Regions from separate parts of the Bradyrhizobium sp. WYCCWR15520 genome, predicted to be linked through region 3. Evidence: predicted binding sites of a transcription regulator. Region 3 holds the regulator's gene; each other region holds the start of a gene.

What was found. Region 3 encodes PhoB, which activates phosphate uptake and scavenging genes when phosphate is short. Its sites were predicted from a motif close to TGTCATNNANCTGTCAT; they were not measured.
Region 1: the regulator PhoB is predicted to act here: its motif matches at 1,729-1,745, upstream of phnC (phosphonate ABC transporter ATP-binding protein).
Region 2: the regulator PhoB is predicted to act here: its motif matches at 2,755-2,771, upstream of AC0QUY_RS32235 (alkaline phosphatase D family protein).

The regions. Positions count from the first base shown of each region.
Region 1 is NZ_JBWBWM010000015.1:890-5,587, reverse strand. It holds gene AC0QUY_RS18300 (alpha-D-ribose 1-methylphosphonate 5-triphosphate diphosphatase) at 1-998, opposite strand, end outside; gene AC0QUY_RS18295 (transferase hexapeptide repeat family protein) at 995-1,660, opposite strand; gene phnC (phosphonate ABC transporter ATP-binding protein) at 1,849-2,664, shown strand; gene phnD (phosphonate ABC transporter substrate-binding protein) at 2,740-3,648, shown strand; gene phnE (phosphonate ABC transporter, permease protein PhnE) at 3,717-4,604, shown strand; gene phnE (phosphonate ABC transporter, permease protein PhnE) at 4,601-4,698, shown strand, end outside.
Region 2 is NZ_JBWBWM010000035.1:54,551-59,248, reverse strand. It holds gene AC0QUY_RS32245 (Gfo/Idh/MocA family protein) at 1-456, opposite strand, end outside; gene AC0QUY_RS32240 (GlcG/HbpS family heme-binding protein) at 478-918, opposite strand; gene AC0QUY_RS32235 (alkaline phosphatase D family protein) at 1,108-2,688, opposite strand; gene AC0QUY_RS32230 (hypothetical protein) at 2,806-3,204, opposite strand; partial or broken gene AC0QUY_RS32225 (indolepyruvate ferredoxin oxidoreductase family protein) at 3,348-4,698, opposite strand, start outside.
Region 3 is NZ_JBWBWM010000012.1:11,571-16,268, reverse strand. It holds gene pstA (phosphate ABC transporter permease PstA) at 1-343, shown strand, start outside; gene pstB (phosphate ABC transporter ATP-binding protein PstB) at 340-1,161, shown strand; gene phoU (phosphate signaling complex protein PhoU) at 1,173-1,889, shown strand; gene phoB (phosphate regulon transcriptional regulator PhoB) at 1,963-2,667, shown strand; gene AC0QUY_RS15085 (GcrA family cell cycle regulator) at 3,022-3,534, opposite strand; gene AC0QUY_RS15080 (acetylornithine transaminase) at 4,034-4,698, shown strand, end outside.

The DNA of each region.
Region 1 (4,698 bases), on a different contig from region 3:
GCCGGCGCCGATGAAATCAATTGCCACGCCGCGGCCAGCGGCAGCACGCCGTCGGCCGCAAGCCGGAAGGCCGCCAATAGCGGCGCGGGATAATAATAGTCAGACGCCAGCACCGAACACAGGCCCTTGGCGATCATGTCGGATGCCCTGGTCCAGCCGGTGTGGCTGCCGCCGCGCACGACATTGGGCGCGCCGAACACGATGAAGTCGGAGGCTTCGGCAGCGTCGCGGGCAGTTTCCTCGTTGACCGGAAATTCGGCGATGGCAACGCCCTGCGCGCGAAAAGCCTGCCGCATCGCCGGGCTTTCATCGTCATGCGAGAGCATCCGGACATCAGCCGCGCGGGCCGCCTGCGCCAGCCGGCTGATCGACGCCGGCACGTCGTGGCCGCGGCAGACCACGCTTTCCACCAGGCGGTCGAACGCCTCATTGGTGAGCCCCGTGCGCTCAACCATTCGGCTGTGTTTCAGTGGTTTGGCTAGGCTGGCGACGGTCGAGTCCATATGATCGTTGAACGCGAACAGGTCGACGCGTCCTTCCGAAAGCCAGTCGATGATCTCGCTTTCGGCGTCGAGATTGTAGGTCTCGTGGCGTAGATGAAAACGGGTGTCGGCGGCGAGTTGCGGCCGGATCTGCTCGATCGCCTCCAGCAATTTGCGCGCATTGTCTGCGCTGCGCAGGCCGGGCTCCCACGACCATGTGGTGGCGTGGTAGACGGTCGTAATCCCGTTGCTGACCGCCTGCCTGTCGCTATCGACAAGTGCTACATCGATCGGAAAATCGACGCCGGGACGCGGCATGATCTGCCGCTCGAAGGCATCGCCATGCAGATCGACAATGCCCGGTAGCACCAGCAGCCGGTTAGCGTCGATCCCGGGTGCGCCATGGCTGTTGTCCGTACCGATGGCTGCGATCTCGCGGCCGGCGATCCGCAAGCCGGTTTCGGCGATTTCATTGCCGAGCAGGGCCCGGCCACCTTCAATGAACAATTCGGTCACGATGCGGCACTCTGATTGAATTGCTGATAGCGGGATGCTTCGGCCGATTGGTATTTTTCGAGAAAGCCTTCGACATCGAGCTTGCGGAAATCGGGCAGGGCGCGGCGAAGCGTCTCGTGGTCCCAGTCCCACCATGCGAGCTCCGTGAGCCGCCCGGCAATCGATTCCGGAAACCGCCGCTTGACCGGCCGGGCTGGATTGCCTGCAACGATGGCGTAGGCGGGCACGTCCTTGGTGACGATGGCGCCGGCTGCGACTACGGCGCCGGTGCCGATCGAGCGGCCGGGCAGAATGACCGCGCCGTGGCCGATCCAGACGTCATGGCCGATATGGACGTGATGCTCGCGCCGCCAGGCAAAGAACTCGGCATCGTCGCTCTCGCCCGGAAAATAGCTGCTGGCGCGATAGGTGAAATGCGCCTGCGAGGCCCGATGCATCGGATGATTGCCCGGGTTGATCCGCGTCATGGCCGCGATCGAACAGAACTTCCCGATCGTCGTGTAGGTGATCTGCGAGTCGTTCACGACGTAGGAATAATCGGCCATCGTGACCTCGAGCAGAATGGTCCGGGCGCCGACCTCGGTATAGGCGCCGAGCCGGCAGTTGCGCACTGACGCGGTGGGGTCGATCGTTGGTTCAGTGGAAAGCAACTTGCCGGCCATCGGTGGACGTCCATCAGCAATCGGGGAAGGGCGGTGCGCTCGTCTTCGATGCGCTTGATGACAGGATCATGACGGATGCATGACGCCGACCGCTGCTGTGGACGAACGCCGCACCGCAGCAGTCGTGTCACACAACTGTAAGATCGAGCCGCTAGCGATGCTCCACGACCGGAACTCTGGAGCACTACATGCTGGTGGTAGAAGGTTTGACGTGCCGGTTCGGCACCAAGGCCGCGGTAGACAATGCGTCATTCTCGATTCAGCCCGGCAGCTTCGTCGGCGTGATCGGCAGATCCGGCGCCGGAAAGTCTACGCTGCTTCGGATGATCAACCGTCTCGCCGAACCTTCCGAAGGCCGCATCCTGTTCGAAGGCGTTGACGTGACCGCGCTGCGCGGCAGGGAGTTGCGGCAGTGGCGTGCGCGCTCGGCGATGATCTTTCAGCAGTTCAATCTGGTCGGCCGGCTCGATGTCCTGACCAATGTGCTGATGGGGCGGCTTTCGACAGTGCCGACATGGCGGTCGCTGGCGCAGCTCTGGCCCGAAGAGGACAAGGCAATTGCGATGTCGGCGCTCGAGCAATTCGACATGGCCTCGATTGCGGCGCAGCGCGCCGACCAGCTCTCGGGCGGTCAGCAGCAGCGCGTCGCGATTGCGCGTGCGCTGGTTCAGCAGCCCGCAATGATACTCGCCGACGAGCCGATCGCCTCGCTCGATCCCCGCAACACTCGGATCGTGATGGATGCGCTGCTGCGCATCAACAAGCACTTCGGAATCACGGTGGTCTGCAATCTGCATTCGCTGGATCTGGCGCGCAGCTACTGCGATCGCCTGATCGGTATGGCCTCGGGTCGAATCGTATTCGACGGCGCGCCCGCGGCGCTGACCGATCGCATAGCGCGCGAACTCTACGATCTTGAGGCAGATGAGGTGATGGGCGTTGCGCCTGAGCATGTGCCGGCCAGCGCGGCGATTCCTGCTCTCGGCACGGTTGCCGCAGCCTGAGTGCTGCGTCTGTAAATCAAGAGTGGCGCGGGACTGAAATCTCGCCAGCTTCATCACTGCGAAACAGGAGACGTCATGATAGACCGTCATATGATTTTCGCCGCAGCGGCGGCATTGGTATTCTCTGCCTCGGCTGCCACGGCTCAGGACTGGAAGGCAAAATATCCTGAATTGGTGTTCGCAAAAGTTCCTGATGAGAATGCCTCGGGCACAACCAACCGATGGACGCCTTTGGCGGAGTATCTGTCCCGCGAGCTCGGAACCAAAGTCACGCTGCGGATCGCAAACGATTATGCCGCGGTCATCGAAGGCCAGCGGGCAGGGAACATCCACATAGCGATGTATGGCCCGGCGTCCTACGCGCGCGCTTACATCATCGGTGCGAAGGTCGAGCCGTTCGCGATCGAGGTGAATGGCGACGGAACCAAAGGCTATTATTCGGTCCTCTATGTCAAAAGCGATTCGAGCTACAAGGACATCAAGGACTTGAAGGGCAAGAATCTCTGCCTTGTCGATCCCAATTCAACGTCAGGCAACAACGTCCCGCGTTTCGCGATGGACAAGATGGGTATCGACCCGGAAAAATTCTTCTCCAAAGTAGTCTATTCGGGAAGCCATGAAAACGCGGTGATCGGACTTGCGCAGGGTACCTGCGACGCGGCGTTCAACTGGTGGAATGATGAGAAGGAGTCGAACCTGCTCCGGATGGAACGGAAGGGCATGGCGAAGGCCGCCGATTTCAAGATCATCATGAAGTCCGAACAGATTGTGAATTCGCCGATGGCGTATCTCGGCAGCCTGCCCGCCGACCTCAAGGCGGCGATCAAGAAGGCAGTGCTGGAAATTGCGGTGAAGGACAAAGCCGCTTTCGACAAGATCTACGAGGGGAAGCAGTTGCCCTTCGTGGAGGTTGATCACAAGGCCTATGAGGCTGTGATCGATCTGACTAAGTTTGTCGACAGCATTCGCAAGCAGAAATCCTGAGGGGAACGAAGGGACCAGATGGATTGGGCAGATCGCGAGATCTGCCCATTCTCTCTCCTGAACATCCCATGCGAACAGCAGTCCCCGAATTTCCGGAAGCCAGGCTGCGAGAGCTCGCTGATCGCTATGCGGCTGCGGTTGCCGCCAAGCGGCGGCGCGTTTGGCTAGGTTCGGCGGTCCTGATCGCCGCGGCGATTGCTGCTGGCTGGATGGGCGATGTCAACTTTGGGAATTTCGTCGAGAATTTCTGGCGCTTCCCGGCCTATTTTGCCAGCATCGCCCCTAAATTTTCGTTCTCGACTGCGTGGGTTGATCTCACGGAGTGGCTTTGGGGACTGCCTCGCTGGACGCGACTTCTCGGAGACACGTTGCTGATCGCGTATATGGGAACGCTCACTGGAGCGATATGCGGCTTCGTTCTCTGCTTCCTCGCATCGGCCAACCTCGTGAAGTCCCGCACGACCGTTTTTGTTACGCGGCGCGTTCTCGAATTTTGCAGGACCGTGCCGGAGATCGTCTTTGCCCTGATTTTTGTGCTGGCGTTTGGTCTGGGGCCGCTGCCGGGCGTTCTCGCCGTCGCAATCCATACCACTGGAGCGCTGGGCAAGCAGTTCGCCGAAGTTGTTGAGAATATCGATAGCAAACCGATCGAGGGGGTGGCGGCAAGCGGAGGAAGCTGGCTTCAGATTGTCCGGTTTGGCGCGGTGCCTCAGGTTCTCTCGAACTTCGTAAGCTATGCCCTGCTGAGATTCGAGATTAACGTCCGCGGCGCGGCCGTGATGGGCTTTGTCGGCGCCGGCGGGATCGGGCAGGATTTGATCGAGGCCGTCCGCAAATTCTATTACACCGATGTCAGCGCCATCCTTTTGCTCATTGTCGTCACCGTCATGTTGATCGACTTTATCACGGAGCGGGTGCGCCACCGCCTCCTCGGGCTGGAGGGCTCCGCGACATGAACTCCTTCAGTTTTGAAAACCGAGCCGGCATCGTTGAACGTTATCCGGACATTTTCCGCCCGGACTGGTGGCACCGAGCAAAAATCGCAATCGG
Region 2 (4,698 bases), on a different contig from region 3:
CGCCTCGGCGTTGACGAGTCTGCCGAACCGGCCGGCGTCGATCTCTCGCCTGACGTGGCGGAAATGGCTCTCGCGCCGCCGCTGATAGCCGAGCGCCAGCACCACGCCCGCCTTGCGACAGGCCTCGGTGATGGCGCGGCCGTCCGCGATGCTGTTGGCGATCGGCTTGTCGAGAAAGACGTGCTTGCCGGCGGCCGCGGCCGCGCAGGTCGTCGCAAGGTGGACATCGTTCGGCGTCGTGTTGATGATCGCCTCGATCTCGGCATCGGCCAGCAGCGCCTCGTAACTCTCGGCCGGCCGGCAGCGGTACTTTGCCGCGAAGCTGTTGCGCTTTTCTTCGGACCTTGTGTAGCAGGTGCGGATCTCGAGCTTGCCCGAGCGCTGGATGGCATCCGCCAGAACATCGGACCACCATCCCATCCCGATACAGGCTACGCGGAGCGGATCGGCAGTCATCGCTTTGCCCTCTCTACGATATCATTCCCATTTCGCGCCGATCGACTCGACGGCCAGCTTGGCGATCCGCAAATCGGTCTCCCAGTCGCCGCCGCTGACGCCGACGCCGCCGATGCATTCGCGGTCGACCAGCACCGGCACGCCGCCTTCCATCGCCGTCCACCGTTCCGGTCCGGCCGCGAGCGCAAGTCCGATCGCGTGGGCGACGTCGAGGTCCTGACCGGCCGCGCCCTTGGCCGTGGTCGGGCGGCGGTTCGACGCGGCGCAGACCGCCTTGGTGGTGCAGGAGTGCACGGTGTGGAAACGGCCGCCGTCCATGCGTTCGATCAGGATTACATGCCCGCCGGCATCGACGATGGCGCACGAGATCGCGATTTTGGCCTGGCCGGCCAATTCCAGCGCTGTCGCCATGATCATCTTTGCGCCCTGATGCGTCAGGCGCTTGCTCTCGGCGACAAACATGGGGGCGCTCCGGTCGGGAGGGACGGGCGAATTGTGCGTCACCGCAGCGCCTCCTTCAAGAAACGATACGCAATTTTCAGTTGTTTTTTTGCCGCACGTGTTGGCAGGCGACAAAGCCTGGCCGAACTATGCGGCGCGAACATGGAAGTTGCCGGGGATTGTGTGCCGACCGTCTCCAGATCGAAGGCGTCAGATGTGCTGCGCCATGATCTGCCCCGGCCGCGCATCCGGACGGGGCTCGATATCGACCGACCAGAGGTCGCGATTGTCGACATCCTTCAGTGTCACGGTCATGATCTCAGTCTGGCCGTCGATATCGACGCGGCCGAAGAACTGCATCCCGAAGCACGGCGCGAGATTCTCGCCGCTGCAGCCCTTCTGGAACATCGCTTTTGGCCCGAACGTATTGTCGAGCGGGGCCGGCGCCCAGGTGCCCGCATGCAGCGGGCCGGAGACGAATTCCCAGAACGGTTCGAAATCCTGAAAAGTCGCTCGGTTCGGATCGTAATGATGCGCCGCCGTGTAATGCATGTCGGCGGTCAGCCACACAACGTTGCGGATGCCGGCGCGCTTCATGAACGACAGCAAATCGGCAATCTCGTGCTCGCGCCGCTCCGGCGGACCGTCGCCGAGGGCAATGCCATCCTCGCTGAAGAGGCCGATCGGCATGTCGGCGGCGATCACCTTCCAGGTCGCGTCAGACGCTACCAGTTCGCGCTTCAGCCAAGCCAGTTGCGTCGCGCCAAAGATACAGGTGTCGCCGTGGTCGTCGCGCTTGTTGAAGGTGGAATCGCGGTAGCTGCGCATGTCGACCATGAAGACGTCGAGCAGCGGGCCGTAGGCGATCTTGCGATAGATACGGCCGTCCTCGTGCGCAGGTCTCGCGCGCATCGGCATGAATTCATGGAATGCGCGGCGGGCCCGCGCCACCAGAAGCGAGGAGCCGTCCTCGGCATAGCCGGTCTCATCGGCGGTGCCGACCGGCGCCCAGTCGTTGGTGACCTCGTGGTCGTCCCACTGCGCGAACAGGGGCACGGCGGCATGGAAGGCGCGAAAGTTCTGGTCGAGCCAGTTGTATTTGTAGTTGCCGCGGAACTGCGCGAGGCTGTGCGCGACGACGGACTTTTCCTCGGTGACGATGTTCCGCCACACCCCGCCGTCGGGCAGTTTCAATTCCCGCTCCACCGGGCAGTCCGCGTAGATGTGGTCGCCGGAATGGATGAAGAAGTCCGGACGGTTGTCGAGCATCGTCCGGTAAGTCCGCATCCCGCCACGGCTTTCATCGATGCCCCAGCCCTGCCCCGTCGTATCGCCGGACCAGGCGAACGACACGTTGCTCTTTGCCGTGGGCGCGGTGCGAAAATGTCCAATCTGCGCCTCGCCGGCGAGCCCCTGCCCATCGATATCTTCAAACCGCACGCGATAGAAGATGTCCTGCCCCGATGGCAGGCCGCCGAGCAGAACCTTCGATGTAAAATCGCTTGCCGGCAATGCATCGGCCGAAGCCGCGCCAATGATGGTCTTGAAGTCTTCGGCGGTCGAACACTCGACCTGCATCCGCGCGGCGCGGTCGGCGCGCGCCCAAACGACAGCGGATTCGGCCGAAACGTCGCCGGATTGAATACCGCTGGTGATGAGCGGCCGATCGGCGGCGCGGCTGAGATAGGGTCTGGCGAGGCTGCCGAGACCGGCGACGGCACATGTTGCGGCGGAGCGGACCAGCCATTGACGCCGGTTCAAGCTTTGCCCGGCGCGTATCGCAATCGGCATCGAAGCACCCTCGTCGAATCACGACGAAGGTGTGCCCGTTGAATTTGACTCGCGGCTGAAGCTTTTACGACAGGTGGATGACGTAGAATCGTAGGATGGGTGGAGCGAAGCTACGAACTAATTCTGCCAGTCGCAGATGCCGCCGGATCTGCACGGCCAGGTCTGAATCCGCGTGTCGCGCGCCTGCGCGTCCAGCGGATTGCTGTGGCGGCGCGCCAACTGGGCGCGGGCCGCACCCCGCGGCTTCTCCACGCGTTCCTGCGCAACATGCGGCTTGCGCTCCGGAGTTTTACGGACAACCACGCGCTCCGTCTTCACCGGCTTGCGATCGGTTCGGGCTTCGATCCGGACTGGAGCGAATTGCGTCTCCGGCCCGAGCCGCTTCGGCGAGAGCACGGCGCTGGAAAGATCGAGTCCGAGCAGTTCGCCCGCGCGATACTCATCGCCGAGCGCGGCGCTACCCGACACCAGGAGCCCCGCGCAAAGTGCCGCGGCAATAGCATTCTTCAGGACCATCGCAGGCCTCGTGAAACCAACCAACAAAGTGAGGAACCATCATCATGTAGTGAGTCGGCCGGACAATTCCAGCTGTTCCCGCCCTCAAGTTACGGTTGAGTGATCCCGGCCGCGAAGAAGTTCACGTGCCGAATCAACTGCCCCTACTCGGCGGCCTGCGCCATCGGCTGGCCGATCGTGGCCTCCAGCCGCGCGCACTCCGCACGATACTTTGCAACATTAGCTTCTTTAATATGGCCGTAGCCGCGAACAAGTTCCGCGGACTTCGCCAGCGCCACCAGACGCGGCCAGTCCTGCGGCTTCGCGCGGTCGAGATGGCGAAGGATCATCGCGGAGTACTCGCCCGGCAGCGCCCGCTCCATCCGCCGCTCGGCCGTGTAGCCAAACGGATCGAACGCGGTGCCGCGCAGAAACTTGAATCGTGTCAGGATATCGAACGCGCGGAAAATCCAGGCGCCGAACTCGCGCTTGCGCAAATGGCCCGTGACCTTGTCGCGTGACGCCAGCAGCGGCGGCGCGAGGCTGACTTTGACACCCTCTTCGCCGTCGAACTGTTCCTTCAACGCTTTTGCGAACTCGCCGTCGGAATAAAGCCGGGCGACTTCATATTCGTCCTTGTAGGCCATCAGCTTGAACAGGCCTTTTGCGAAAGCTTCCGTCAGTTCATGCGAACCGGGCGCGGCCTTGGCTTCGGCGGCGCGGACGCGTTCGATCTCGGCGAGATAGCGCTTCGAATAGACCTCGTTCTGGTAATTGGTCAGGAATTCGGCGCGGAAGGCGATGCTCTCCTCGAGTGTCCGCCGGACCGGCGCTGCGCCCGAACTCTTGAAGCGCGCCGCGGTGACGACGCGCTGCAGGTCGTGCGCGGCAAGCCGGCCCCAGGAGAACGCCAGCTTGTTCATCTCGATCGCCGCGCCGTTGAGGTCGATCGCCTTCATGATCGCCTCCAGCGACAGCGGGATCGCGCCGCGCTGGAACGCAAAACCGAGCATGAAGGCGTTGGTGGCGATGCTGTCGCCCATCAGCGCGGTGGCAAGGCCGGTCGCGTCGAGGATGTCGAGATCGGAGGCGCTGACCGCCTCGTTGAGCGCCTCCCGCATCGCGCCCGCCTCGAAATCGATGTCGGGGTTGATGACGAAGCTCGCAGTCGGTAGCAGGTCGGCATTGACGATCGCGCGCGTGAGACCGCGCTCGGCCCGGCTCAGCGAAGGGATGCTGGTCGCGACCACGATGTCGCAGCCGAGAATAAGATTCGCGTTACCGGGTGCGATGCGAACCGTCGAGAGATCGTCCGCCGTCGGCGCGATGCGGACGTGGCTCATGACCGCGCCGTTCTTCTGCGACAGGCCGGTGAAGTCGAGTGTCGAACACGCCATCCCCTCAACATGCGCGGCCATGCCAAGCAGCGCGCCGATGGTGATGACGCCGGTGCCGCCGATGCCGGTGACCAGGATATTGTAGGGACCCGCGAGCGCCAGGATATCGGGCGTCGGC
Region 3 (4,698 bases):
GCGCGAGGCGGCGTCCGCGCTCGGCATGCCGCGCTCGCTGGTGATCCGGCGGATCGCCTACCGCGCCGCGCGCGCCGGCCTGATCACCGGCGTCCTGCTGGCCACCGCCCGCGTCGCCGGCGAAACCGCGCCGCTGCTGTTCACCGCGCTGTCCAACCAGTTCTTCAGCCTGGATATGACCAAGACGATGGCGAACCTGCCGGTCACCATCAACAACTTCGTCCAGAGCCCCTATGCCTACTGGAAGCAGCTCGCCTGGGCCGGGGCCCTGCTGATCACGCTCACCGTACTTGCCCTGAATATTGGCGCGCGCATTCTTGGCGCCGAGAGGACATCCAAATGACCGATCTCTCCGTATCCGTGAGTTCCGCGAGCGGGCCCGTTCCGCAGGTAGCGCTGCCCGAGGCCGCGCCGAAGGTGACCGCGCGCGGCCTGAACTTCTACTATGGCGAACACCACGCGCTGAAGAACATCAACCTGACGCTCGGCACCCACCGCGTCACCGCCTTCATCGGCCCGTCCGGCTGCGGCAAGTCCACGCTGCTGCGGATCTTCAACCGGATGTACGACCTTTATCCCGGCCAGAAGGCGACCGGTCAGCTTATGCTCGACCAGACCAACATCCTTGACCCCAAGCTCGACCTCAATTTGCTGCGGGCCCGCGTCGGCATGGTGTTCCAGAAGCCGACGCCGTTCCCGATGACGATCTACGAAAACATCGCCTTCGGCATCCGTCTCTATGAGAAGATCTCGAAGTCGGAAATGGACGGCCGGGTGGAGAAGGCGCTGCGCGGCGGCGCGCTGTGGAACGAGGTCAAGGACAAGCTGAACGCCTCCGGCCTCTCGCTGTCCGGCGGCCAGCAGCAGCGGCTCTGCATCGCCCGCACGGTCGCTGTCAGGCCCGAGGTAATCCTGTTTGACGAACCCTGTTCGGCGCTCGACCCGATCTCGACCGCCAAGATCGAGGAACTGATTCAGGAACTGGCGGAGGACTACACCATCGCCATCGTCACCCATAATATGCAGCAGGCGGCGCGCGTCTCCGACAAGACCGCCTTCATGTATCTCGGCGAGCTGATCGAATTCGACGACACCAACAAGATCTTCACTTCGCCGAGCGACCGACGCACCCAGGATTACATCACCGGCCGGTTCGGCTGAGGAGACAAGACATGGCTTCCGAGCACACCGCCAAGGCGTTCGACAGCGACCTTCAGGAACTCACCCGCCTAGTCGCGGAGATGGGCGGCCTGGCCGAACGCATGATCACCGAATCCGTCGACGCGCTGGTCCGCCGCGACGTCGCACTCGGCAAGCGCGTCGTCGCAACCGATGTCGAGATCGACCGCCTGCAGCATTTGATCGAGGAGCGAGCGGTATTGACCATCGCCCGCCGCCAGCCGATGGCGATCGACTTGCGCGAAATCGTCGGCGCCATGCGCGTCGCCACCGATCTGGAGCGGATCGGCGATCTCGCCAAGAACATGGGCAAGCGGGTCGCGGCCCTGGAGAACGATTTCCAGCCGCTGAAGCTGATGCGCGGCCTCGAACACATGACCGATCTGGTGCAAACGCAGGTCAAGTCGGTGCTGGACGCCTATGCCGCGCACGACCTGCCGGCGGCAATGGCGGTCTGGAAAGGCGACGAGGAAGTCGACGCCATCTGCACCTCGCTGTTCCGCGAACTTCTCACCTACATGATGGAAGACCCGCGCAACATCTCGTTCTGCATTCATTTGATGTTCTGCGCCAAGAATATTGAGCGGATCGGCGACCACGCGACCAACATCGCCGAAACCGTGTTCTACATGATCGAGGGACAGCAGATGCTCGACAAGCGCCCGAAGGGCGACATGACGACGTTTGCTACGACCGTGCCGAATAGTTGACGTAGCGTTTTCGAGCGAAGTGGAGGCCGGTTCGCGTGAAGAAAACGCGTCAGACAGAAGAGGCAAGAAAAGGATGAGCGCACGCATTATGGTGGTCGAGGACGAGGAAGCGCTGACCACGCTGTTGCGCTACAACCTCGACGCTGAAGGCTACGAAGTGGAGACCGTAGGCCGCGGCGACGACGCCGATACGCGGCTGAAGGAGCGCGTGCCCGACCTCGTCGTGCTCGACTGGATGCTTCCGGGCTTGTCCGGCATCGAGCTCTGCCGCCGCCTGCGCGCCCGGCCCGAAACCAAGCAGTTGCCGATCATCATGCTGACCGCGCGCGGCGAGGAGAGCGAGCGGGTGCGGGGGCTTGCGACCGGTGCCGACGACTACATCGTCAAGCCGTTCTCGGTGCCGGAACTCCTGGCGCGGGTGAAAGGCCTGTTGCGTCGGGCAAGCCCGGAGCGGCTCGCTACCGTCCTGACCTATGGCGACATCGAACTCGACCGCGAGAAACGCCGCGTCGCGCGCTCCGGCCGCCAGATCGACCTCGGCCCGACCGAATATCGCCTGCTGGAATTTTTCCTCGAACATCCCGGCCGCGTCTTCAGCCGCGAGCAATTGCTCGACAGCGTCTGGGGCCGCGACATCTATATCGACGAACGCACCGTCGACGTCCACATCGGCCGCCTGCGCAAGCTGCTCAACCCCGGCCGCGAGCAGGACCCGATCCGTACCGTGCGCGGCGCCGGTTATGCGCTGGATGACCGGTTTGCCAAGGTGGAGCCGTAAGGCTTCGCTATCATCCGCGCAAACTCCACCGTCGTCCCCGCGAAAGCGGCAGCTCTCTCATCGTCATTGCGAGCGAAGCGAAGCAATCCATAGTGCCACGCGGCAAGTATGGATTGCTTCGTCGCTTTCGCTCCCTTGCGCAAACGCTTCGGCGTTTGTCGCTGGCAATGACAGTGGTTGCCGCATCGGCGATCCGGATGCGGGGGTACAGGTCTATCGATAGACCGCAATCGCGGAGAGAGCCCCTCACCCCAACCCTCTCAGCGCGAGCTTCGCTCGTCGTGGCCCCGCAAAAGCGGGGCGAGGGAGCGCACCTTGCGCGGAGCGCTTACGTCTCGCGCAAATGAGCGCGCCTTACCTCGTCTGCTTCGGCTGCTGCCGCCGCCGATCGGCGGCCGGTTGATACGCCACGCGCGAGTGATGCGCGCAGTAGGGCAGGCCGCTGAGCGCCTTGCCGCCGCAGAAGAAGAATTCCGGGCTCGAAGGATCGCCGACCGGCCAGTGGCAGGTCGCCTCGTTCAGTTCGAGCAGCGACAGCCGCTGGCTCATCGGCACTACATTGTCGAAGGCGACCGGATCGGCCTCGATCTCCACCTCGAAAGCGTGCGCCAGCGCGGTGTTGCCGCGCGAGACCGGGCGCGACACCCGCATCATCTGCTGGGCGGCGGGGCGTGCCTTGCGCTGCCGCGGAGCGGCCGAGGAGGGACTCTTGGCTCGGCCGGACAGGCCCAGCCGGTGCACTTTGCCGATTACGGCGTTTCGCGTCACATTTCCGAGTTCCGCGGCAATCTGGCTCGCGGACAATCCGGCTTCCCAGAGCTTCTTCAGCTGCTCGACGCGATCGTCGGACCAGGTCAAAACCGTCATCGTAATCTTCCCTTCGCATCGCGCCGGCCAATCGAGGGCAGCGCGGGCGATGTCATTCGTCTCAAAAATCCCTGCGGTCAGAATCCCTTAGCCCTCGCCGGGCGCGTTAACCGCGCCCGAACGTTTACGCCTGCACAAATGGACTCTTAGGGATCAGAACTGCCGCACGAGATGTCGTACCCGACAGCCCAAACGCTACAATATGGCGTGACTCGGGCGCAAGAGTCCGCGCCCCAACGTCCACATCTTCTGACATCTAGGCGTTTCACTGCGTGTTTTCCACCACACCGCAATCCTACGGATTTTGGCATCTTGCACTGCAGGAAAGGCCGTTCCGTGGCGTGTTGACAGCGCTCCCGGCCGACATAGAATACCTCTCACGTGCCGCCCTTAAGAGGCGGCACGTTTCGTTTTCGCCAGACCGGCTGCTGCCGCGTTCGCGCCACTGCCTGCGTGTCCCCGGCCGGTCAACCTTCAGTGCAAACCTTTTGTGATTGCCATGACCAATAGCGCCACGTCGCATCTGCTTCCCGTCTTCGCCAGGGTCGATCTCGGCTTCGAAAGCGGCGAGGGCTGCTGGCTGACCGCAACCAATGGCGAGCGCTATCTCGATTTCACCTCGGGCGTCGCGGTGAATGCGCTGGGTCACTGCCATCCGCATCTGATCAAGGCGCTGCAGGAACAGGCGACGAAACTCTGGCACATGTCGAACCTGTTCAAGTCGCCCGATGGCGAGAAGCTGGCCGCGCGGCTGTGCGAGCAGAGCTTTGCCGACCTGGTGTTTTTCTGCAATTCGGGCGCGGAAGCAATGGAGGGCGTGATCAAGCTCGTGCGCCGCTATCAATTCTCCAAGGGCCATCCCGAGCGCTATCGCCTCGTCACCTTCGAGGGCGCCTTCCACGGCCGCACGCTGGGCACGCTCGCGGCCACCGGCTCCGCCAAATATCTCGAAGGCTTTGGCCCGCCGATGGACGGTTTTGACCAGGTGCCGCATGGCGATTTGGAAGCCGTGAAGAAGGCGATCGGTCCCAATACCGCGGGCATCCTGATCGAGCCGGTGCAGGGCGAAGGCGGTGTGCGCTCCGCGCCGCAATCCTTCTTCAAGGCGTTGCGCCAGCTCTGCGACGAGAAGGGCCTGTTGCTCGCGTTCGACGAGGTGCAGAC